Regions from separate parts of the Streptomyces sp. NPDC001599 genome, predicted to be linked through region 2. Evidence: predicted binding sites of a transcription regulator. Region 2 holds the regulator's gene; the other holds the start of a gene.
The links. The regulator HrcA, encoded in region 2, represses chaperone genes, less so after heat shock. The targets are predictions, from matches to a motif close to TTNGCACTCNGNNNNNCNGAGTGCNAA.
Positions count from the first base shown of each region.

Region 1 (11,327 bases), on a different contig from region 2:
AGCGCATCGTCCGCGCCAAACGCACGCTGGCCAGGAAGAACGTCGCCTTCGAGGTGCCGTACGGACCGGACCGCGCCGCCCGCCTCGGCTCGGTCCTGGAGGTCATCTACCTGATCTTCAACGAGGGCTACGCGGCCACCGCGGGCGACGACTGGCTCCGCCCCGCCCTGTGCGAGGACGCCCTGCGCCTGGCCCGCGTGCTGTCCGCCCTGATGCCGAAGGAGCCCGAGGTCCACGGCCTGACCGCGCTGCTGGAGTTCCAGTCCTCCCGCACCGCCGCCCGCACCGCCCCCGACGGCGAGCCGGTGCTGCTGAAGGACCAGAACCGCCACCGCTGGAGCCGCCTGCTCATCGCCCGCGGCGTCACCGCTCTCGGCCACGCCCACGCGACCACCGGCGCCGCGGGGCCGGGCCCGTACGCCCTCCAGGCCGCGATCGCCGCCTGCCATGCGACGGCCCTCACCTACGAGGAGACCGACTGGCCCCGCATCGCCACGCTCTACGGCCTGCTCGCGGCCCGTGCCCCGTCCCCGGTCGTCGAACTCAACCGCGCCGTCGCCGTCTCGATGGCCGAGGGCCCGGCCCCCGCCCTGGCCCTCGTCGACGCCCTCGCCGCGGAACCGGCCCTGCGCGACTACCACCTGCTCCCCAGCGTCCGGGGCGACCTCCTGCTCCGCCTGGACCGCACGGCGGAGGCCCGCGAGGAGTTCGAACGGGCCGCCTCCCTGACCCGCAACGCACGCGAACGCGCGCTCCTGCGGCGCCGCGCGCGGGAGACGGACGCCCTCTAGCCGTCCTGGCGGACGGGGTGCCCGATCAGCATCGTCGGCGCCCCCGCGACCCGCGTCAGGAACACGGTCGCGGCGTTCGGCCCCTGCGGCCTGACCTTCCTCCGCAGCTCCTCCGGCTCGACCGCCGAGCCCCGCTTCTTCACCGTCAGCGTGCCGACCCCGCGCTCCCGCAGCAGCGCCTTCAGCTTCTTGACGTTGAACGGGAGCTGGTCGGTGATCTCGTAGGCGGTGGCGTACGGCGTGCTGTGCGCTTCGTCGGCGGTGACGTAGGCGATGGTCGGGTCGATCAGCCCGCCGTCCAGGTCGTCGGCCACCTCGGCGACCAGGTGGGCGCGGATAACGGCGCCGTCCGGCTCGTACAGGTACCTCCCGACCGGCCGCGCCCCGGGGTCCGGGAGCATGGTCTCGGGTGTCACGTAGATCCCCGCCATGGCGGGCAGCAGCGTCGCCCGCCGCGCCCCCGGCGTCACGTCCGGGCCGAACCACAGCACGGCCTCCTTGACGTCCCCGCCGTCCGAAACCCACTCGGCCGTCGCCTCCGGGGGGATCGCCTCGTGCGGAATGCCGGGCGCGATCTTCAGCAGGCCGAGCGGCGCCCCGAGCGCGGCGGACACGGCCCAGGACAGGGGCGGGGAGTACGCCTCCGGGTCGAAGATCCGGCCGCGTTTGGAGGAACGCCGGGCGGGGTCGACGAACACGGCGTCGTACCCGGCCGTGTCCACCTCCGTCACATCGGCCTCCCGCACCTCGATCAGGCCGGCGAGACCGAGCGCGTCGGCGTTGGCACGGGCCGCCGCGGTGGTGACCGGGTCGTGGTCGACGGCGAGGACCCGGATCCCGGCACGGGCGAACGCGATCGCGTCGCCGCCGATCCCGCAGCACAGGTCGGCGACGGACCGCACCCCGAGCGCCTGGAGGCACTCCGCCCGGTACGCCGCCACGCTCGCCCGCGTCGACTGCTCGACCCCGTTGGGCGTGAAGAACATCCGCCCGGCGTCCTCGGCCCCGAACTTCGCCACCGCCCGCTGCCGCAGCCGCGCCTGCCCGAGCGCCGCCGACACCAGCTCGGCGGGATGCGTGCGCCGCAGCCGGGTCGCGACCGCCAACTCCCGGGCGGGGTCGGTGTCGCGCACCTCGTCGAGGAGCGCGCGGCCTTCGGGGGTCAGGAGGAAGTCGAGGTCGTTCACCGGGTCATTGTGGGCCAGTCGGTGGATGGTGTGCCTCCGGCGCGGTGTCGGGCCGGGTCCGGCGGCCGGGGACTGCGAGGATCCGGCACCATGCGAGAAGTCGTACAAAATGATAAAAGTCGGGCGTCGCGTCGCGTGTCCCGGGCCCCCCGTGCCACCGCCGTCCTCGTCGTCGCCGTAGCCGCCCTCGCCGCCGGCTGCGCTCAGGACGACGGGCAGGGGGTGCGCGGCGCCTCCGGCCAGCAGGCCCCGAAGGCGCCCCCCGCACGCGCGGTCGACGGCGCGGCCGAGGCGCGCGAGGCCCGGGCCGCCCTGGCCGCCGCCGCCAAGCGCTGGGACCTGAAGAAGGTCCCGCTGGCGGCCCCCGTACCCCCCGCGAAGAAGCCGGAGATCAAGGCCCGCGAGGGCTTCGAGGTCGACGGCCAGGAGGAGGACGGCCTTCCGCCGGTCTTCACCACCGTCCCCACCAAGGAGAAGATCGTCTTCCTCACCATCGACGACGGCGCCGAGAAGGACCCGGCGTTCCTGAAGATGATGAGCGAGCTGAAGATCCCGTACACCGTCTTCCTCACCGACGAGGAGATCAAGGACGACTACGGCTACTTCAAGAAGATGCAGGCCCGCGGCATCACCCTCAACAACCACACCCTGAGCCACCCCTACCTCCCCGGGCTCTCCTACGAGGACCAGAAGCGGGAGATCTGCGGCATGCAGGACGTGATGGAGAAGCACTACGGCAAGCGCCCCACCCTCTTCCGCCCGCCGTACGGCAACTACAACCGCGACACCCTGCGTGCCGCCAAGTCCTGCGGGATCAAGTACGCCCCGATCTGGAGCGAGGAGGTGTACGTCGACCACTGGGAGTACCGCGAGTGGGACCAGGACCTGCACCCCGGCGACATCGTCCTCACCCACTTCCGGGGCGAGAACGACTGGGACGGCACCATGACCGACATGGTCCGCCGCTTCCTGGACCGGATCACCGCCGACGGGTACGCGGTGGCCCGCCTGGAGGACTACCTGTGAGGCGAGGGCGGTCCCGCCCGGCCGGCGCCGCCCCGGCCGCCCTCCTGCTCCCCCTGCTCCTGCTGCTCCCGCTCACCGGCTGCGACCGGAGCGCCGCCGCACCCGCCGAACACGCGGCGGCGGCCGGGGACCCCGCGCAGGACGCCGACCGGGGCCGTCGCCTGCCGCCCGTCGTGGACCACGTGCGCACCGACGACCCGGTCGTCTTCCTCACCTACGACGACAGCGCCGAACGCGACCCCGCCTTCGCCGCCCTGGTCCGCGAACGGCGGCTCCCGGTCACCCTGTTCCTCACTGACACCGTCGCCGGACCGGCGTACGGCGACCTCGCCCGGCTGCGCCCGTTCGGCGCGAGCCTGCAGAACCACACCCTCGACCACCGCTCCCTGCGCGGCCTGCCCTACGCCGGCCAGCGCGCCGAGATCTGCGGCCAGCAGACCAAGCTCAGGTCCCGCTTCGGCGTCCGCGCCCGCCTCTTCCGTCCGCCGCACGGCACGTACGACACCACGACCCTGCGCGCCGCCGCCGACTGCGGCATCACGGCCCTGGTCCTGTGGCGCGCCACCCTCGACACCGACGGCGCCCTCACCTACACCCGCGGCGACCACCGCCTCCACCCCGGCGACATCATCGCCGTGGACCCGGACCACCCGACGGCCACGAACCTGACGGCCCGCACGGAACGTCTGCTGGAGACGGCCGAGGAGCAGGGGCTGAGGGTGGGCGACTTGGAGGACTACGTCTGACTTCTTGCCGCAGACCGGTGACCTTTCGACCCAGGCCGGCATCATCCAGCCCGTCCGGCGTTTGAGGACGAGGCCCGTTCAGGGCCGAAGCGGGGGCCTGGGGGCGGCAGCCCCCAGCGACGCCCACACCCACGCAGGGTGCCTCCACAAACCGGCGTTCACCCGAAAACCCCGCCGACGCGCCGCCGGCATTGGCACTCCGCTTGACCGAGTGCTAATCGCAGTCATAGGCTCGGCTCTGGCACTCCCCACTGGAGAGTGCCAACTACGCGACGGGCAGGTCCGGCACCCGCGACGACGGATCCACCTGGTCGCCACCTCAGACAGTTAACCCCGTGAGATCTCCGAAGGGGGAGGTCGGATCGTGACGACCACCAGCTCCAAGGTTGCCATCAAGCCGCTCGAGGACCGCATCGTGGTCCAGCCGCTCGACGCCGAGCAGACCACGGCTTCGGGCCTGGTCATTCCGGACACCGCCAAGGAGAAGCCCCAGGAGGGCGTCGTCCTGGCCGTGGGCCCGGGCCGCTTCGAGGACGGCAACCGTCTTCCGCTCGACGTCAGCGTCGGCGACGTCGTGCTCTACAGCAAGTACGGCGGCACCGAGGTGAAGTACAACGGCGAGGAGTACCTCGTCCTCTCGGCCCGCGACGTGCTCGCGATCGTCGAGAAGTAGTTCACCCGAAGCACCTTGCTTTCCAGCTGCGCCCCTGGCTCCCGCGACCTTAAAAAGCCGGGCGTCGGGGGCGCAGTTGCCGTATAACCCCAAGATTTCCGGAAGAGGGCTCACGCTCCCATGGCGAAGATCCTGAAGTTCGACGAGGACGCCCGTCGCGCCCTCGAGCGCGGCGTCAACAAGCTCGCCGACACCGTGAAGGTGACGATCGGTCCCAAGGGCCGCAACGTCGTCATCGACAAGAAGTTCGGCGCCCCCACCATCACCAACGACGGCGTCACCATCGCCCGCGAGGTCGAGGTCGAGGACCCCTACGAGAACCTCGGCGCCCAGCTGGTGAAGGAGGTGGCGACCAAGACCAACGACATCGCGGGTGACGGCACCACCACCGCCACCGTGCTCGCCCAGGCGCTCGTGCGCGAGGGCCTGAAGAACGTCGCCGCCGGTGCCTCCCCGGCCCTGCTGAAGAAGGGCATCGACGCGGCCGTCGCCGCCGTGTCGGAAGACCTCCTCGCCACCGCCCGCCCGATCGACGAGAAGTCCGACATCGCCGCCGTGGCCGCGCTGTCCGCCCAGGACCAGCAGGTCGGCGAGCTGATCGCCGAGGCGATGGACAAGGTCGGCAAGGACGGTGTCATCACCGTCGAGGAGTCCAACACCTTCGGTCTGGAGCTGGACTTCACCGAGGGCATGGCCTTCGACAAGGGCTACCTGTCTCCGTACTTCGTGACGGACCAGGAGCGCATGGAGGCCGTCCTCGACGACCCGTACATCCTGATCAACCAGGGCAAGATCTCCTCCATCGCGGACCTGCTGCCGCTGCTGGAGAAGGTCATCCAGGCCAACGCCTCCAAGCCGCTGCTGATCATCGCCGAGGACCTGGAGGGCGAGGCGCTCTCCACCCTCGTCGTCAACAAGATCCGCGGCACCTTCAACGCGGTGGCCGTCAAGGCCCCCGGCTTCGGCGACCGCCGCAAGGCGATGCTGCAGGACATGGCCGTCCTCACCGGCGCCACGGTGATCTCCGAGGAGGTCGGCCTCAAGCTCGACCAGGTCGGCCTCGAGGTGCTCGGCACCGCCCGCCGCATCACCGTCACCAAGGACGACACCACGATCGTCGACGGTGCCGGCAAGCGCGACGAGGTCCAGGGCCGCATCGCCCAGATCAAGGCCGAGATCGAGAACACGGACTCCGACTGGGACCGCGAGAAGCTCCAGGAGCGCCTCGCGAAGCTGGCCGGCGGCGTGTGCGTGATCAAGGTCGGCGCCGCCACCGAGGTGGAGCTGAAGGAGCGCAAGCACCGTCTGGAGGACGCCATCTCCGCGACCCGCGCCGCGGTCGAGGAGGGCATCGTCTCCGGTGGTGGCTCCGCGCTGGTCCACGCCGTCAAGGTCCTCGAGGGCAACCTCGGCAAGACCGGCGACGAGGCCACCGGTGTCGCGGTCGTCCGCCGCGCCGCCGTCGAGCCGCTGCGCTGGATCGCCGAGAACGCCGGCCTGGAGGGCTACGTCATCACCTCCAAGGTCGCCGAGCTCGACAAGGGCCAGGGCTTCAACGCCGCCACCGGCGAGTACGGCGACCTGGTCAAGGCCGGCGTCATCGACCCGGTGAAGGTCACCCGCTCCGCCCTGGAGAACGCCGCCTCCATCGCCTCCCTCCTGCTCACGACCGAGACCCTGGTCGTCGAGAAGAAGGAAGAGGAAGAGCCGGCCGCCGGGGGCCACGGCCACGGCCACGCCCACTGAGCGACACGCTCGTAGAAGGGCCCGGCATCCTGGTGGATGCCGGGCCCTTCCCGTTCCACCGGCGCATACGCCAGTGGCGAGACGCGGTGATGTGTCATGAGCAAGGGGGAAACATGCCAGAAATCCCGTCCGGCGAGGTGTTCACCGGCCGTGTGCTGGAGTGGCACAGCGAAGAGGGTTGGGGCGTACTCGCGTCCGACGCCCTTCCGGAGCGGGTCTGGGCGCATTTCTCGATGATCGAGGCCGAGGGCTTTCGCGAACTGACCGCAGGCCAGGGTGTCGTGTTCTCGGCCGAGCGGGCCGAGCAGGACGAGTACCACTGGCGCGCCGTGTGCGTCCGGCCGAAGACGGCCACGCACCACCGTCCGGACGAAGCGGACGGGCCGGGCTACGCGTCCGGTCCGGACATCGACTTCGACTCCTGACCGGGCAGCGGCTTCGGCACCCGCTCCTTGATGATCTCCGGCAGGTTGCGGTCCTCCAGGACGACGATCTCGAACCGCTCGTTGAGGTACTCCAGCTGGGACAGGTCGCGCTGCCGGGAGATGAAGGACGCGACCGGTGCCGCGTCACCCGGGGGCCGTCACAGCAGCCCGCTCAGCGGCAGCACCCGCTCGGCGAGCCGCCCCCGCAGCCGCTCCCCGGAGGTGTCGACCTCCTCCTCGAGCCAGCCCGCGGCGACCAGCAGTCCGGCGTGCTCGGCGACCTCCTCGGGCCGCAGGCCGCAGAAGGAGGCCACCGTGTCCAGCGCGAGCCCGTCGCCGTCCTCGCCGGCACCTCCGAGGCGCCCGTCGGGACGGCTGTGGGCCGCGGTGTACACGGCGAGGAGCCGTGTGGCGGCCCCCGCCTTCTTCTTCCGCAGCTTCCGGTCGCCCACCACCTTCTGCGCCCACCCCGACAGCCGCGCCCGCGTGACCTTGCCGAAGAAGAAGGGGCGGGGCTGGGTGGGAATCAGCGTGGGCACCGTGACCTGGGTGGGTTCCTCGGGCCGGGACATCAGCGCGTCGTCGGCGGTGACGTCCTCCGGCAGCAGCAGCCAGCCCGCGTCGGCCAGCGCCTGGAGCACCCGCTCGGCGTCGCCCTGCAACCAGCCGCTGAGGTCCTGCCCGGTGACGTTCCCGGTACCCGCACGCGCGGCCCGCAGGGTGAGCATCAGCACCGCGAGCCGTGCCTCGGCCTCGGGGAACGGGGAGTCGGCCCGGACGTGCTCCAGCACACTGCGGACGTGGACGCCCTGGCCCCGGGTCAGCAACCGCTCGACCACCGGCCCGCCCCCGCCCACCGGGACGCCGTGCCGGTTGGCGTCCATCTCCCGGGTGGTCCGCGCCGCCGCCGCGGCCCGGTCCGCCTCCTCCCGCAGGGAGGTGTCGCCGGTGACGTCGGCCCACAACGCGAAGGCGCGGGCCTTGCGCTCGTGGAGTTCGGCCAGCACGGCGAGGTCCGGCTCGGGCCGCCGCTGGTACGCGCGGAACGCGTCCCCGAGCTCGGTCAGCTCCACGCGCAGCACCTCGGGCTGGAGGTCGTCCGGCACGATCCGCTGCGCGACCTTCGCCCATCGCCCCGCCTTGCGGGACCTGGCAGGAACGCCGCCGGGCCGGGGGCGCGGGGTGGACCGGGCGCGCGGGACGGAGGGGGCCCCGGATTCGGCGACCCCGACGGCGCCGGGACCGCCGGAAGTGGGCACCGCCGACGGAGCCCCACTCCCACCGCCCGGAGCGTCGGAGAACAGCACCGTCCCCCCACCGGGCGCCGCCCTCAGGCCTCGGCCCGCCTTTCCCCTGTCCGTACGCTCCCCGTCGGCGCCGTCGACGAACAGTCCGCCCCCGTCACCAGTGCCCGCGTTCACGTGATGCCGTCCTCTCCCTCGCCGAACCTGCGACCTCCCGCCCGCTGCGGGCGCAGCCACCCGACGCTAAGTCGCAGCGGCACCTCGCCAGAGGCGGACGGGCATGGACCACACGTTCGGGTGAGTGGTCGTACCCGGGAGCGCCGTGGTCCGTTCTACGCAGCGACCGCCCTGCAGTGTGTGGACGACGAGCAAGGGGGCGGGGACGAACTCCAGGCGCCCTCGTTCAAGGGCACCCTGGAGGCGTGCTGTTGGGTGACCCAGAGTCCGCAGCGGGCAGCGCGGGGTCCGGCCGAGTCGGTCCGCCGAACGAGTTCCTGCGCGAACTCCGTGGCCGGATGCCGCGGAGCCGGAACGCGGGGCGGAGTTACGCGATGCGCTGCCCTCGCCAAGTCTTCGTCGGTCAGAGGCGTGGACCGAGGAACAGGCCACCGCTCGCGTCGAGGATCTGCCCAGTGACCCAGCGGGCGGCTTGATCGCACGGGCACTCGCCGCGTCCTTCGGCGATGACGCCGTCGCCACCCGCCGGAAGGACTGAAGCGTCACCGACCGGGCGCTGTCATCCCTCTCGGCCATCGAGCACGGCGCGGTGCCGACGCCTCCCGGAGCGCTGAACAATGGCTGTCGAAACTCGTGAACAGAGTCAGTGCATGAAGTCCTTGTGATCAATCATTGCGCCACCCCCGCCGCCGATATGAGGCGGCGCAAGGTCACCGCGCCGTCGTTTCGGTCAGGAGAGGTCCTCACCGGGCCTGGCCCCCTACCGCGCTACTGCGGGCCGTACCTGCGCCCCGTCCGCGACGTGATCCCGCCCAGCAGCCCCCGCGGCACCAGCTTCGCCGCGCCCATCAGGGTCTTGTAGCGGGGGTCGGGGATCGACAGGGACTTGCCGCGGGAGAGGTCCGCGAGGGCCGCGGCGACGACCTTGTCCGCGTCGAGCCACATCCAGTTCGGGATGTTGTCCGTGCCCATGCCGGCGCGCTGGTGGAACTCGGTGCGGACGAAGCCGGGGGCGAGGGCCATCAGGCGTACGCCGCTGCCGGCCAGGTCCTTGGCCACGCCCTGGGTGAACTGGACGACCCAGGCCTTGGAGGCGCCGTAGGTGCCGCGCGGGACGAAGGCGGCGACCGAGGCCACGTTGACGACGCCGCCGCGGCCGCGCTCCCGCATGCCCGCCACCGCCGCGGAGGTCAGCCGGAGCACCGCCTCGCAGTGCACCTTGAGCATGGTCAGCTCGTCGGCCATGGGGACGTCGAGGAAACGGCCCTTGTTGCCGAAACCGGCGTTGTTGATCAGCAGGTCGACGGGGTTCTTGCGGTCGGACAGCCGGGCCGCCACCGCGTCGATGCCGGCGTCCGCCGACAGGTCCGCCGTCAGCACCTCCGCCTCGATGCCGTGCCGGTCGTGCAGCTCCGTGGCCTGCTCGCGCAGCCGCTTGGTGTCACGGGCCACCAGCACCAGGTCGTGTCCGTCGGCCGCCAGCCGCCGCGCGAACGCGGCGCCGAGGCCCGCCGTCGAGCCCGTAATCAATGCCGTTGTCATGGCGCAAGGTTAGGGCGCGGGGCGAGGACTGCGGACCGAGCCCGTCCGCTTCGCTCCGGCGCCGTACTGCTCCACGTACTTCCGCGCCGACGCCAGTGCCTCCGGATGCAGCGCGTCGCCCGCCGCGAGCAGCCGGGGGAGCAGGTCCCGCTGGGTCGTCACCGCCCGGAACTGCAGGGCCACCGTCACCTCGTGCGCGGGCCGGTGCACGATCCGCACCGGATCGCCCGCACGGATCTCACCGGCTTCGAGGACGCGGAAGTAGGCGCCCGGCGCGCCCTTCTCCGTGAAGCGCTTCACCCAGCGCTGTTCACCCATGTGGCCCTGGAAGGTGCGGCAGGGGATGCGCCCGGACGTCACCTCGAGGAGCAGCTCGGGACCGATCCGCCAGCGCTCGCCGATGAGGGCCCCGGCGAGGTCCAGTCCCGTGGTGGTGAGGTTCTCGCCGAACGAGCCGTTCGCCAGCTCGCGGCCCAGTGTGCCCTCCCAGTCGTCCAGGTCCTCGCGCGCCATCGCGTAGACCGCCTGGTCGGGGCCGCCGTGGTGACGCGTGTCGCAGACGGTGTCGCCGGCCAGGCCGCTCGCCCCGAAACCCTGCGACCCGGGCGCCGCGACCCGCACGGGCCCGTCGGTCGGCCGCTTGTCGATGCCGGTGACGCCCTCGGGCTGGTCCGTGTACGGCACCGCATTCGCGCGTCCCAGGTTGACGGACAGGAGCCTCATGGCGGAAAGGTGCATGACGGAACGGTAGGTCATGCGAGGTCAAAGCGGCGACGCATTATTCGTGGTCCGGTCAAAGGGTCGCTTATCCTCGGGGGTGTGATCGAGGCCCGTCATCTCCGCGTGCTGCGCGCCGTGGCATCCACCGGTTCCTTCTCCGCCGCGGGGCGCGAGCTGGGCTGCACCCAGCCCGCCGTCAGCCAGCAGATGAAGGCCCTGGAGTCCTCCGTCGGCACCCCCCTGCTCGTGCGCACCGGGCGTGAGATGCGGCTGACCCAGGCCGGAGAGGCGCTGGTGCGGCACGCCGCCGGGATCATCGCCGGGCTCACCGCGGCCGAGGAGGAGGTCGCCGCGATCGCCGGGCTGCGCGCCGGGCGGGTCCGGCTGGTCTCCTTCCCCAGCGGCAGCTCCACGCTCGTACCGACCGCCCTGGCCGCGCTGCGCGCCGCGCACCCCGGCACCCGGGTCTTCCTGGAGGAGTCCGAGCCGCCGAAGTCCGTCGAGCTGCTGCGCGAGGGCGACTGCGACGTGGCGCTCGCCTTCCGCTACGAGGGTGCGGCCGGTGCCGAGGAGTGGGACGACCTCGTCGTACGGCCGCTGCTGACCGACCGGCTGGTGGCGCTGGTCCCCGAGGGGCACCGGCTCGCCCGTGCGGAAGGGGTCGGATCCGTGGCGATCGGGGAGCTGGCCCGGGAGTCCTGGATCGCGGGCTGCCCGCGCTGTCGCGGCCAGTTGGTCGAGGTGTGCGAGGGGGCCGGTTTCACTCCGCGCATCGACTTCGCGACCGACGACTACCCGGCGGTGGTCGGCCTGGTCGGCGCGGGCCTCGGCGTGGCCGTACTGCCCCAGCTCGCCGTCGAGTCCGTACGGCCGCGGGGCGTGCGTACGGTCACGCTGGAGCCGGCCGTGCGGCGGGAGATCGTCGCGCTCACACTGCCCGACCTGGCGCAGGTGCCGGCGGTGACGGCCACCCTGGACGAGCTGGCCCGGGCGGGGGCGCGCCAGTCGGCGCGGCGCTGACCGCGTCGGCGGAGTCCTGCCGGGGTCCTT
Region 1 is NZ_JBIAVA010000002.1:434,209-445,535, forward strand. It holds gene ACFYZ3_RS06705 (RNA polymerase sigma factor) at 1-791, shown strand, start outside; gene ACFYZ3_RS06710 (methyltransferase domain-containing protein) at 788-1,978, opposite strand; gene ACFYZ3_RS06715 (polysaccharide deacetylase family protein) at 2,069-3,004, shown strand; gene ACFYZ3_RS06720 (polysaccharide deacetylase family protein) at 3,001-3,750, shown strand; gene groES (co-chaperone GroES) at 4,115-4,423, shown strand; gene groL (chaperonin GroEL) at 4,544-6,169, shown strand; gene ACFYZ3_RS06735 (cold-shock protein) at 6,283-6,594, shown strand; gene ACFYZ3_RS06740 (hypothetical protein) at 6,753-7,853, opposite strand; gene ACFYZ3_RS06745 (SDR family NAD(P)-dependent oxidoreductase) at 8,784-9,557, opposite strand; gene ACFYZ3_RS06750 (MOSC domain-containing protein) at 9,567-10,280, opposite strand; gene ACFYZ3_RS06755 (LysR family transcriptional regulator) at 10,377-11,297, shown strand.
Region 1: groES (co-chaperone GroES) is a predicted target of HrcA. The motif match lies at 3,942-3,968, and genes of this name have one in related genera.

Region 2 (11,327 bases):
AGGAAGGTGGACTCGATGACGAGCAGGTCCGCGCCCTCGGCGAGCGCGTGCACGCCCGCGCACAGCCGGGTGTCCATGACGAACGCGAACCGCTGGCCGGGGCGGACCTCGCTGACCTCGTCGAGCGCGACGCCGTTCAGCGAGCCCTCGCGCTGGATGCGGCCGACGTCGGGGCCCTTGATGCCGTGCGCGGCGAGGCGTTCGGGCAGCATGCGGCGGCCGTCGGGCTCGGTGAGCCGGTAGCCGTAGGACTCGACGGGGTGCGACAGCCTGCGGGCGTCCAGGGTGTAGGCGGGGGTGACCGCGAGGGGGCCGTCGGCGGCGACCGGGGCCTCGGTGAGGGCGACGGTCTCGCGGTAGGCGGTGGCGTACCGCAGGCGTTCGAAGAAGCGCTGCCCGGAGCGCGGGTAGTGGGCGGTGATCTCGTGCGGGACCCGGTCGAGGTTGATGCGCTGGATGACCCCGGCGAGGCCGAGGCTGTGGTCGCCGTGGAAGTGGGTGACGCAGATCCGGTTCAGGTCGTGGGCGGCGACCCCGGCGCGCAGCATCTGGCGCTGGGTGCCCTCGCCGGGGTCGAACAGGATGCCCTCGCCGTCCCAGCGGAGCAGGTAGCCGTTGTGGTTGCGGTGCCGGGTCGGGACCTGGCTGGCGGTGCCGAGGACGACGAGTTCACGTACGGACATGGCGGGTGGTGGTCCGGTCCTGTCCTCGCTATCCGGGGGGCCATTCGAGGCCGCGGCCGCCGAGCACGTGGGCGTGCGCGTGCCAGACGGTCTGCCCGGCGCCGCTGCCGGTGTTGAAGACGGTGCGGTAGCTCTCCAGCTTCTCGTCGTCGGCGACGGCCTGGGTCTCGCGCAGCACGTCGGCGGCGAGCTGCGGGGCCTCGGCGGCGAGGGCGGCGGCGTCCTTGTGGTGGGCCTTGGGGATCACCAGGACGTGGGTGGGGGCCTGGGGGTTGATGTCCCGGAACGCGACGGTCGTCTCCGTCTCGCGGACGATCGTCGCGGGAATCTGCCCTGCGACGATCTTGCAGAACAGACAGTCGTCCTGTGGTTCGCCAGCCACTTGGCTCTCCTCACGCCGGTGATCTCCTGGATGGCATCGTATCTCTGCCATAGCTGCGGGCAGTCGTGCCGCCGTCCCTCCAGCTGCGGGCAGTCGTGCCGCTGGGGCGGCACGGGTGGGCGCGGGCGGCACCCCGCTCCGCCGGGCCGCGCTCCCCACCCCGGGGCGACACCGTCACCGGGATCGGTGGGGCGCCGCGCGCCGTGGCGAGCGCCGGGTGGGTGCGCTCGCCGGCGCTTGCCGGGTGCCTCCCCCACTCTCGGCTTCGCTCGAGCGGGAGGTACCCCCACCGCCCACCCGTGCCGCCCTGGGGGTACCTCCCAGGCCGTTCAGGCACTGGGGGAGGCACGACTGCCCGCAGCCAGCGCGCCGCAGGCTAGGGCAGGCTCGGCGGTGTCTTTGCCGGGGTTTCCTCCAGTGCCGCCAGCGCGAGCGTGATCGCCTCGTCCAACTGCGGGTCGCGGCCCGCCGCGTGGTCCTGGGGGCGTTGGGGGACCTCGACGTCCGGATCGACGCCGTGGTTCTCGACGCCCCAGCCGTAACCCTCCAGCCAGAACGCGTACTTCGGCTGCGTGATCAGCGTCCCGTCCACCAGCCGGTAGCGGCTGTCGATGCCGATGACGCCGCCCCAGGTGCGGACACCGACGACCGGGCCGATGCCAAGCGCCTTGATCGCCGCGTTGACGATGTCGCCGTCGGAGCCGGAGAACTCGTTGGCGACCGCGACGACCGGCCCGCGGGGCGCGTCCTGCGGGTAGCTGGTCGGCCGCATGCCGCGCGGCAGGTCCCAGCCGACGATGCGCCGGGCCAGCTTCTCCACGACCAGCTGGGAGGTGTGTCCGCCGCGGTTCTCGCGGACGTCGACGACCAGGCCCTCCCGGGCCACCTCGACGCGCAGGTCGCGGTGGATCTGGGCCCAGCCGGGCGCCTGCATGTCGGGGACGTGCAGGTAGCCGAGCCGGCCGCCGGACTTCTCGTGGACGTAGGCGCGCCGGTCGGCGACCCAGGCGTGGTACCGCAGCGGCTCCTCGTCGGCGAGCGGGACGACGACGGCGTGCCGCACCTCTCCGCCGCCGGACGGGGAGACGGTCAGCTCGACCGGCTTGCCGGCCGTGCCGACGAGCAGCGGGCCCGGACCGGTGACGGGATCCACGGCCTGTCCCGCCACCGCGACGATCGCGTCCCCGGCGCGCACCGCGACACCGGGTGCGGCGAGCGGGGAGCGGGCGTCGGGGTCGGAGGTCTCGGACGGCAGGACACGGTCGATGCGCCAGGCGCCGTCCTCGTGGCGGGAGAGGTCGGCGCCGAGCAGGCCCTGCCGGGCGCCGGAGCCGTGGCCGCCGCGCGGGGTGACGTAGGCGTGCGAGGTGCCCAGTTCGCCGTGCACCTCCCACAGGAGGTCGACCAGGTCGTCGTGGGTGGCGACGCGGTCCAGGACGGGCCGGTAGCGGTCCAGGACGCCGTCCCAGTCGACGCCGTTCATGTCGGCCCGCCAGTAGTGGTCGCGCATGATGCGGCCGGTCTCGTCGAACATCTGCCGCCACTCGGCGGCCGGTTCGACCCTCTGCCGGACCCGGCCCAGGTCGACGGTGATGTTGGTGTCGCTGTCCTCGTCGCCGGAGGCACGCCGGTCGCTGGGTACGACCTTGAGCCGGCCGTCGGTCCACAGCAGCACCCGCTTGCCGTCGCCGCTGACCTCGAAGTGGTCGGCGTCGCCGCCGAGGTGCTCGACGCGCTGCTGGGCGAGGTCGTAGCGCTCCAGCTCGGTGTTCGGGTCGGGGTCCTCGGGGTTGGCGCGGGAGGCGCCGAGGACGCCGGTGAGCGGGTGGCGCAGCCACAGGACGCCGTCCTTGGCGGCGCGCAGCCGGGAGTAGCGGGCGGCCTCCACCGGGAAGGGCACGATGCGGTCGGCGAGGCCCTCGATGTCGATCCGGGTGGTGGGCGTGCCCTCGCTGTCGGGGGTCTCCTCGCGGTCCGGCGTCTCGAAGGGACGGCCGTGCCGCTGCGGGCCGAAGGGCGAGGGCGTGGTCGCGGCGAGGGTGATCAGGTAGGGCCGGGCGCCCTCGACGAAGGCCAGGTCGAAGACGTGCTCGTCGTAGACCGGGTCGAAGGAGCGGGTGGAGAGGAAGGCGAGGTGCTTGCCGTCCAGGGTGAAGGCCGGCGAGTAGTCCTTGAAGCGCAGCGGCGTCGCCTCGCTCACCGACAGGTCGGTGGTGTTGGCGAGCTTGAGCTGACGCAGCGGCTCCGGGCCGGGGTGGGACCAGGCGAGCCAGGAGGAGTCGGGCGAGAAGACCAGGCCGGAGGCGTCGCCGTCCTCGCTGCGGTCGACCTCGCGGACCTCGCCGCTCTCCCGCTCGACGAGCAGGACCCGCCCGTCGTGCGAGGCGACGGCGACGCGGCTGCCGTCGGGGGCCACGGCGAGGTGCAGCACCCGGCCGAGCTGCCCGGCGGCCAGGCGCCGTGCGGTGGCGCCGGGGGCGAGTCCGGTGGCGGGCGCGAACTCCAGGGCGTCGTCGCCCTCGGCGTCCGTCACCCACACCACCCACTCCTCGCCGTCGGCGCGGAAGGTGCGCGGCAGCCGGGTGCGCACGCCGGGCGTGGCCGCGAGCGCGCGCGCCGGTCCGGAGCGGTGGGTGACCCAGTGCACGCCGCCGCGTACGGCGACGGCGCTGCCGCGCGCGGTGTGGTCGGGGGACGCGGAGCCGAACCAGCGGGCGGCGTTGACCGGGTACGGCTGGAGGTCGACGCGGGCACCGCCGAGCCGGATGTCCAGGCGGCGCGGTTCGGCGCCGTCGAGGTCGTCCAGGGTCCACAGTTCACCGGCACAGGAGTAGACGACGCGGGTGCCGTCGGTCGCCGCGTGCCGGGCGTAGAAGCCGTCGACCGGTGTGTGCCGGCGCAGGTCGGAGCCGTCCGCGAGGGAGGAGTAGAGGGCGCCGGTGCCCTCGTGGTCGGAGAGGAAGGCGATCCGGTCGCCGATCCAGAAGGGGTACTCGATGTTGCCGTCGAGACCGTCGTGCAGGCGGACGAACTCGCCGTCGTCCTCGCGGTCGATCCACAGCTTGCCCGCGGTGCCGCCCCGGTAGCGCTTCCACCAGGCGGCCTCGCGGCCCATCGGCGCGGACAGCAGCACGGTGTGCGGGCCCTGTGCGACGTCGCCGACGGGCCCGTAGGGCAGGGTGGTCGCGGGTCCGCCGTCGAGCGGGACGGCGCGGGCCCAGCTGCGGCGCAGGCTGGCCTGGCCGTAGGTGCTGAGGGCGAGGACGCGGCCGTCGGCGGTCCAGCCGCGGACCTGGGTCCTGATGCTGCCCCAGTGGGTGAGGCGCTTGGCGGGGCCGCCGTCGACGGGCGCGACGTGCACCTCGGGGGCGCCGTCACGGGTGGAGGTCCAGGCGACCGTGGTGCCGTCGGGCGAGATGCGCGGGTGGTTCACCGGCACGTTGTCGGCGCTGACCCGCCAGGCCCGGCCGCCGTCGAGCGGGGCGAGCCACACGTCGTCCTCGGCGGTGAAGGCGACCAACTCGCCGTGCGGGTGCGGAAAGCGGAGGTAGGCAGGCGCTGCGGGCTGAGTCACCCCCATACCCTATGCAGGGGCACGGCCCGCCGACAGAGGTTTGGATCACTTCCCGGCCGAGGACCCGGCCCGTCCGGCTACTTGCCCTCCACCGGCCGGCAGTGCGGATCGTCCGGGCACCAGATGGTCCGGGTGACGGTCACGGTGGGCCCCGGCCCGTTCTGGGAGGGCCGGTTCGCGGGCGGGGCGCTCGTGGCGTCGCAGTTGCCCAGCCCCTTCACCCGGAACCACTCCTTGCCGTCCACCTTCGCGGTCAGGCTGCCGCGCACACAGGCGCCGTTGACGACCCGGGTGACCTTGCCGTCGACGGTGATGTCCTTGCCGTCGTCGGTCCTGCCCTCGCAGTGCACGGAGGCGACCGGGTTCTCGCTCGCCGAGGCCGTGGTGCCCTGGTCGCCGTAGGAGGCGGTGCAGGTGAGCCAGCGCACCTCCGCCTTCTGCCGCTGGAGTTCCCGGGTCACGGTCTGGTCGGTCGTGTAGGCGACCGTCGCGGAGCTGAGTCCGCCCGGCTCGCACGCCACGAGACCGCCGACGGCGACGGCCGAGCCGACGACCACCGGAGCCATGCGCCAAATCCGCCTCAATGCCCCCATGGAGGGCAGCCTGCCACCGCCCGGGGGCCGGCGGTAGGGCGCATACGGCCACTCCTCACTACCGTGGGCGCCATGGGCAACGACCGCAGGCAGCGCAGGCTCGTCGTGGACGAACGCACCACCTGGCTGTGGAGCCACCGGCAGAAACGCGGCCGCGACGGCGTCTGGCGGGACGCGCTGACGCTGTACCGGGACGGGGTACGGGTCCGGTTCGTCTTCCGCGCGGATGCGCCCGACTCGGGGCGGTACACCTCCGAGGGCGACTACTGGTACGAGGGCTGTGTGGCGGACGGCCGCGGCAACCTGCTCAACCTGCGCGAACCCGGGGTCGTACGGGCGCTGGTCGAGGAGGCCGGGCGGCGTGCGCTGCTGCCCGGGCCCGGGGGTCGGCCGGTGGAGCTGGACGGCTGGGAGCTGTTCCCCGCCGTGGTCGCCGCCACCGACGGCTGACCGGGACCGTCGGGACCCGGCGATCCGGCGCCGTCAGGACCAGCGGCCGGTGCGGGCGAGGAGTACGGCGGTCGCGGCGGTGCCCGCGGTGGAGGTGCGCAGGACGCTGCGGCCCAGGCGGTAGGGGTGCGCGCCCGCCTCGGCGAAGAGGGCCAACTCGTCCGGGGACACTCCGCCTTCGGGGCCGACCACCAGCACGATGTCGCCGGTGGCGGGGAGTTCGGCGTCGGACAGGGGGACGTCGCCGCTCTCGTGGAGGACGGCGGCGAAGTCGGCGTCGGCCAGAAGTGAGGCAACCTGCTTGGTGCTCGCCGCGTCCGCGACGTCGGGGAAGCGGACCCGGCGGGACTGCTTGCCCGCCTCCCGGGCCGTCGCCCGCCACTTGCCGAGCGCCTTCAGGCCGCGCTCGCCCTTCCACTGCGTGATGCACCGGGACGCCGCCCAGGGCACGATCGCGTCGACCCCGACCTCGGTCATCGTCTCGACGGCCAGCTCACCGCGGTCGCCCTTGGGCAGGGCCTGGACGACGGTGATGCGGGGCTGCTCGGCGGGCTCGTCGCGCACGCCGCCCGGGACGATGACGACCAGGCGGTCCTTGCCCTCGGCGGCCTTCACCGAGCCCTCGGCCCAGTGGCCGCGCCCGTCGGTGAGGACGACGTCCTCACCCGCCCGCAGCCGCTTCACGGAGACGGCGTGGCGTCCTTCGGGGCCGTCGAGGACGTACTCCCCCGCGGACAGGTCCTGCGGCCGCAGGGAGTCGACCACGAACACCGGTGCCGTCATCGGGCGCCGCCCCCCGTCGCATAGCCCGACAACCCCGACAACGCTGTCCCGACGTCGGCGAGTTCGGCCGCAAGCACCTCCACCAGCTGTCCCGCGGGCAGCTCCCGGGCCATCCGGTGGCCCTGTCCCGCCCAGAGCGCCATGCCCTGCGCGTCGCCCGTCTTCGCCGCCGCCTTGCGCACCGGCGAGGTGAGGTGGTGCACCTCGGGGTAGGCGGCGGGGGCGTAGCGGCCGTGCTCGCGCAGGAAGCGGTTGACCAGGGCACGGGCGGGGCGGCCGGAAAAGGCACGGGTGAGTTCGGTGCGGACGAAGAGCGGGTTGGTCAGCGCCTGCTTGTGCACGTCGTGCGCGCCGGACTCGGGGGTGGCGAGGAAGGCGGTGCCCAGCTGGGCCGCGCTCGCGCCGGCCGCGAGGACCGCGGCGATCTGGCCGCCGCGCATGATGCCGCCGGCGGCGACGATCGGCAGGCTCACCGCCTCCCGGACCTGGGCGACCAGCGACAGCAGTCCGGTGCCGGCGCCGCCGGTCTCCAGGTTGTCCCGGTGGGTGCCCTGGTGGCCGCCGGCCTCGGCACCCTGGGCGATCACCGCGTCGGCGCCGGACTGCTCGACGGCCCGGGCCTCGTCCGCGGTGGTCGCGCCGACCAGGGCGAAGGTGCCCACGCGGTGCAGGGAGTCGACGACCTCGCGGCTGGGGACGCCGAAGTGGAAGGACACCACCGGTACGGGGTTGTCCAGCAGTACGGCGAGCTTGGTGTCGTAGCCGTCGTCCCGGCCGCAGTCCGGGTCGCCCAGCTCGGTCTCGTACCAGGCGGCCTCGCCGGCCAGCTGGTGGGCGTAGACGTCGACGGCGGCGGGATCGGCCGTCTCCGGCTGCGGGAGGAAGAGGTTGACGCCGAAGGGACGGCTCGTGAGCCCCCTCAGCTGTTTGATCTCCTGGTACATCCCGTCCGCGGTCTTGTACCCGGCGGCCAGGAAGCCCAGCCCGCCCGCCTCGGACACCGCGGCCGCGAGCCGCGGCACGGAGACGCCGCCCGCCATGGGCGCCTGCACGATCGGGTAAGGGAAGAGATCGGTCAGTGCGGAGGACATGACGGCATGTTGTCACGTCCTCCACACAAGTCCGAATCCGGGCTTCCGTTGGCATACGCCAGGAGCATCCGCATCGGAACACTCCTGGCGACAGGTCGTGCCGGTGGCCGCTCAGCGCCCGTTGAACGCGTCCTTCAACCGCGAGAACAGCCCCTGCTGCCCCGGCTGGAACTGCCCCGTGGGGCGTTCCTCGCCGCGGAGCTTGGCCAGCTCGCGCAGGAGGCGTTCCTGTTCGGGGTCGAGCTTGCCCGGGGTGGTGACCTCGACGTGCACGATGAGGTCGCCGCGGCCGCCGCCGCGCAGGTGGGTGACGCCCCGGCCGTGCTTCGGGATCGACTGGCCGGACTGGGTGCCCGGGCGGATGTCGACCTCCTCCATGCCGTCCAGGGTCTCCAGCGGCACCTTCGTGCCGAGGGCCGCCGCCGTCATCGGGATGGTGACCGTGCAGTGCAGGTCGTCGCCGCGGCGCTGGAAGGTGGAGTGGGGCAGCTCGTGGATCTCGACGTACAGGTCGCCGGCGGGGCCGCCGCCGGGGCCGACCTCGCCCTCGCCCGCGAGCTGGATCCGGGTGCCGTTGTCGACACCGGCCGGGATCTTCACGGTCAGGGTGCGCCGGGAGCGGACCCGGCCGTCGCCCGCGCACTCGGGGCACGGGGTCGGGACCACGGTGCCGAAGCCCTGGCACTGGGGGCAGGGGCGCGAGGTCATGACCTGGCCCAGGAAGGACCGGGTGACCTGCGAGACCTCGCCGCGGCCGCGGCACATGTCGCAGGTCTGGGCACTGGTGCCGGGCGCCGCGCCCTCGCCGTTGCAGGTGTTGCAGACGACCGCGGTGTCGACCTGGATGTCCTTGGTCGTACCGAAGGCGGCCTCGTCCAGCTCGACCTCGATGCGGATCATCGCGTCCTGGCCGCGGCGGGTGCGCGAGCGCGGCCCGCGCTGCGACGCCGTACCGAAGAACGCGTCCATGATGTCCGAGAAGTTCCCGAAGCCGCCCGCGCCGAAGCCGCCCGCGCCGCCGCCGGCGGCCTGCGAGAGGGGGTCGCCGCCGAGGTCGTAGACCTGCTTCTTCTGCGGGTCCGACAACACCTCGTAGGCGGCGTTGATCTCCTTGAACCGCTCCTGGGTCTTCGGATCGGGGTTGACGTCCGGATGCAGCTCGCGGGCGAGCCTCCGGAACGCCTTCTTGATCTCGTCCTGGGAAGCGTCACGGCGCACGCCGAGTACGGCGTAGTAGTCCGTGGCCACCTACGACTCCGCCAGGATCTGTCCGACGTACCGTGCCACTGCGCGTACCGCTCCCATCGTTCCCGGGTAGTCCATGCGGGTCGGTCCGACCACGCCGAGCTTGGCAACCGCCTCGCCGCCCGAACCGTAGCCGACCGACACGACGGACGTTGAGTTGAGTCCCTCGTGGGCGTTCTCATGACCGATCCGTACGGTCACGCCCGGATCCTTCGCCTCGCCGAGCAGCTTGAGGAGCACGACCTGCTCCTCCAGCGCCTCCAGCACCGGCCGGATCACCAAGGGGAAGTCGTGCCCGAAGCGGGTCAGATTGGCGGTGCCGCCGATCATCAGCCGCTCCTCGTTCTCCTCGACCAGCGTCTCCAGGAGAGTGGAGAGCACGGTGGAGACCGTACCGCGATCCTCGGCCTCGAAGGGCTCCGCCAGATCTTCCACCAGAGCCGGCACATCCGTGAAACGGCGCCCCGCGACCCGGCTGTTGAGCCGCGCCCGCAGATCGGCCAGCGACGCCTCGCCGAACGGCGCCGGGCAGTCGACCATCCGCTGCTCGACCCGCCCGGTGTCCGTGATCAGCACGAGCTTCAGGCGCGCGGGCGCGAGCGCGAGCAGCTCCACGTGCCGCACGGTCGAGCGCGTCAGCGACGGATACTGCACGACGGCGACCTGCCGGGTGAGCTGCGCCAGCAGCCGCACCGTGCGGGCCACGACGTCGTCGAGGTCGACGGCGCCCTCCAGGAAGTTCTGGATGGCACGCCGCTCGGGCGCGGTCATCGGCTTGACGCCCGCCAGCTTGTCGACGAAGAGCCGGTAGCCCTTGTCGGTCGGGATGCGCCCCGCGCTGGTGTGCGGCTGGGCGATGAACCCCTCGTCCTCCAGGGCCGCCATGTCATTGCGCACGGTGGCCGGGGAGACGCCGAGGTTGTGCCGCTCGGTGAGGGCCTTGGAACCGACCGGTTCCTCGGTGCCGACGTAGTCCTGGACGATGGCGCGCAGCACCTTCAGCCTGCGTTCACTGAGCATTCGGCGCGCACCTCCAGCTGTCGTCCGCCCGTTTCGGCCTGTCTTACCTGTCTGTCCTGGCACTCATGGCTCGCGAGTGCCAGACTTCCCCGGCCCAGTGTACGGCCGTGGGGTACGCCCCCGGCAAGGCCGGGACCAAGCCGTTAGCGTCGTCGCCGTGACGGTGACTTGGGAAGAGCTGGGCTGGGAGCGGCTGGCGGACGGGGTGGGACGCTGCCGGCTGCCGGGGTGGGACTGCACGGCGGGGCTGGTGCTCGGCGCGGACGCGGCGCTGATGGTGGACGCGGGGTCGAGCCTGGACGAGGGCGCCCGGTTGCGCGAGGGGGCGCGGCGACTCGCCGGCCGCCGTGTGACACATCTCGCGCTGACCCACCCGCACTTCGACCACGTCTTCGGCGCGGCGGCGTTCCCGGACGCGGAGGTGTACGGCGCGTACGGGGCAGCGGGCACGGGCGCGCTGTTCGCGCCGGGCGGACAGGGGCGGCAGGCGCTGCGCGCGGACGCGGTGGCGGAGGGGCTGGACGCGCGGGCGGCGCGGGAGGCGGCCGAGGCGCTCGTTCCCGTTCTGCACGAGGTGCGGGGCGAGCACGCGCTCGACCTGGGCGGTGGACGGCGGGTCCTGCTCGCCGACGTGGGCCCGGGGCACACCGGTCACGACCTGGCGGTGCTGGTGCCGGGCTCCCCCAACGTCCTGTTCTGCGGGGACCTGGTCGAGGAGTCCGGCGCGCCGCAGGCGGGGCCCGACGCCGTACCGTCGCGCTGGCCTGCCGCGCTGGACCGGCTGCTGGCGGTGGGCGGCGACGACGCGCTGTACGTCCCCGGTCACGGAACGGTGGTGGACGCGGGGTTCGTCCGGGCCCAACGCGACGCGCTGGCCGCCCGGTTCGGCGTGTCGCGCTGATCACCGCGCGGGCGTTCCTCGTATCGTCGGCAGAATGCGCCAGTACTCCGCCGACCTGACCCCTCCGTGGAAGAAACCGCAGCCCGTTCCCGAGGTGCCCGCCGATCCCGGCCTGGTGGTCGAGGAGCCCGGCACCGGGTTCTGCGGCGCGGTGATCCGCTGCGAGGCGGGCACGGTGACCCTGGAGGACCGCTTCGGCAAGCACCGGGTGTTCCCGCTGGAGCCGCGCGGGTTCCTGCTGGAGGGCCTCGTGGTGACGCTGGTGCGGCCGTCGTCCTCCTCCGGTCCGGCGCGGTCCGCCCCCTCCCGTACCGCGTCCGGTTCGGTCGCCGTCCCCGGCGCACGGGCGCGGGTGGCGCGCGCCGGGCGCATCTATGTCGAGGGGCGGCACGACGCCGAGCTGGTCGAGAAGGTCTGGGGCGACGACCTGCGGATCGAGGGCGTCGTCGTGGAGTACCTGGGCGGTGTGGACGACCTGCCGTCGATCGTCGCCGACTTCGCCCCGGGCCCTGACGCGCGGCTGGGCGTCCTGGTGGACCACCTGGTGCCGGGTTCGAAGGAGTGGCGGATCGCGGAGGCGGTGACGAGCGAGCACGCGCTGGTCG
Region 2 is NZ_JBIAVA010000001.1:75,665-86,991, reverse strand. It holds gene ACFYZ3_RS00490 (ribonuclease Z) at 1-683, opposite strand, end outside; gene ACFYZ3_RS00485 (histidine triad nucleotide-binding protein) at 712-1,065, opposite strand; gene ACFYZ3_RS00480 (S41 family peptidase) at 1,442-4,645, opposite strand; gene ACFYZ3_RS00475 (hypothetical protein) at 4,717-5,205, opposite strand; gene ACFYZ3_RS00470 (hypothetical protein) at 5,305-5,682, shown strand; gene ACFYZ3_RS00465 (16S rRNA (uracil(1498)-N(3))-methyltransferase) at 5,716-6,465, opposite strand; gene ACFYZ3_RS00460 (nitronate monooxygenase) at 6,462-7,556, opposite strand; gene dnaJ (molecular chaperone DnaJ) at 7,668-8,804, opposite strand; gene hrcA (heat-inducible transcriptional repressor HrcA) at 8,805-9,821, opposite strand; gene ACFYZ3_RS00445 (MBL fold metallo-hydrolase) at 9,979-10,722, shown strand; gene ACFYZ3_RS00440 (DUF3097 domain-containing protein) at 10,757-11,327, shown strand, end outside.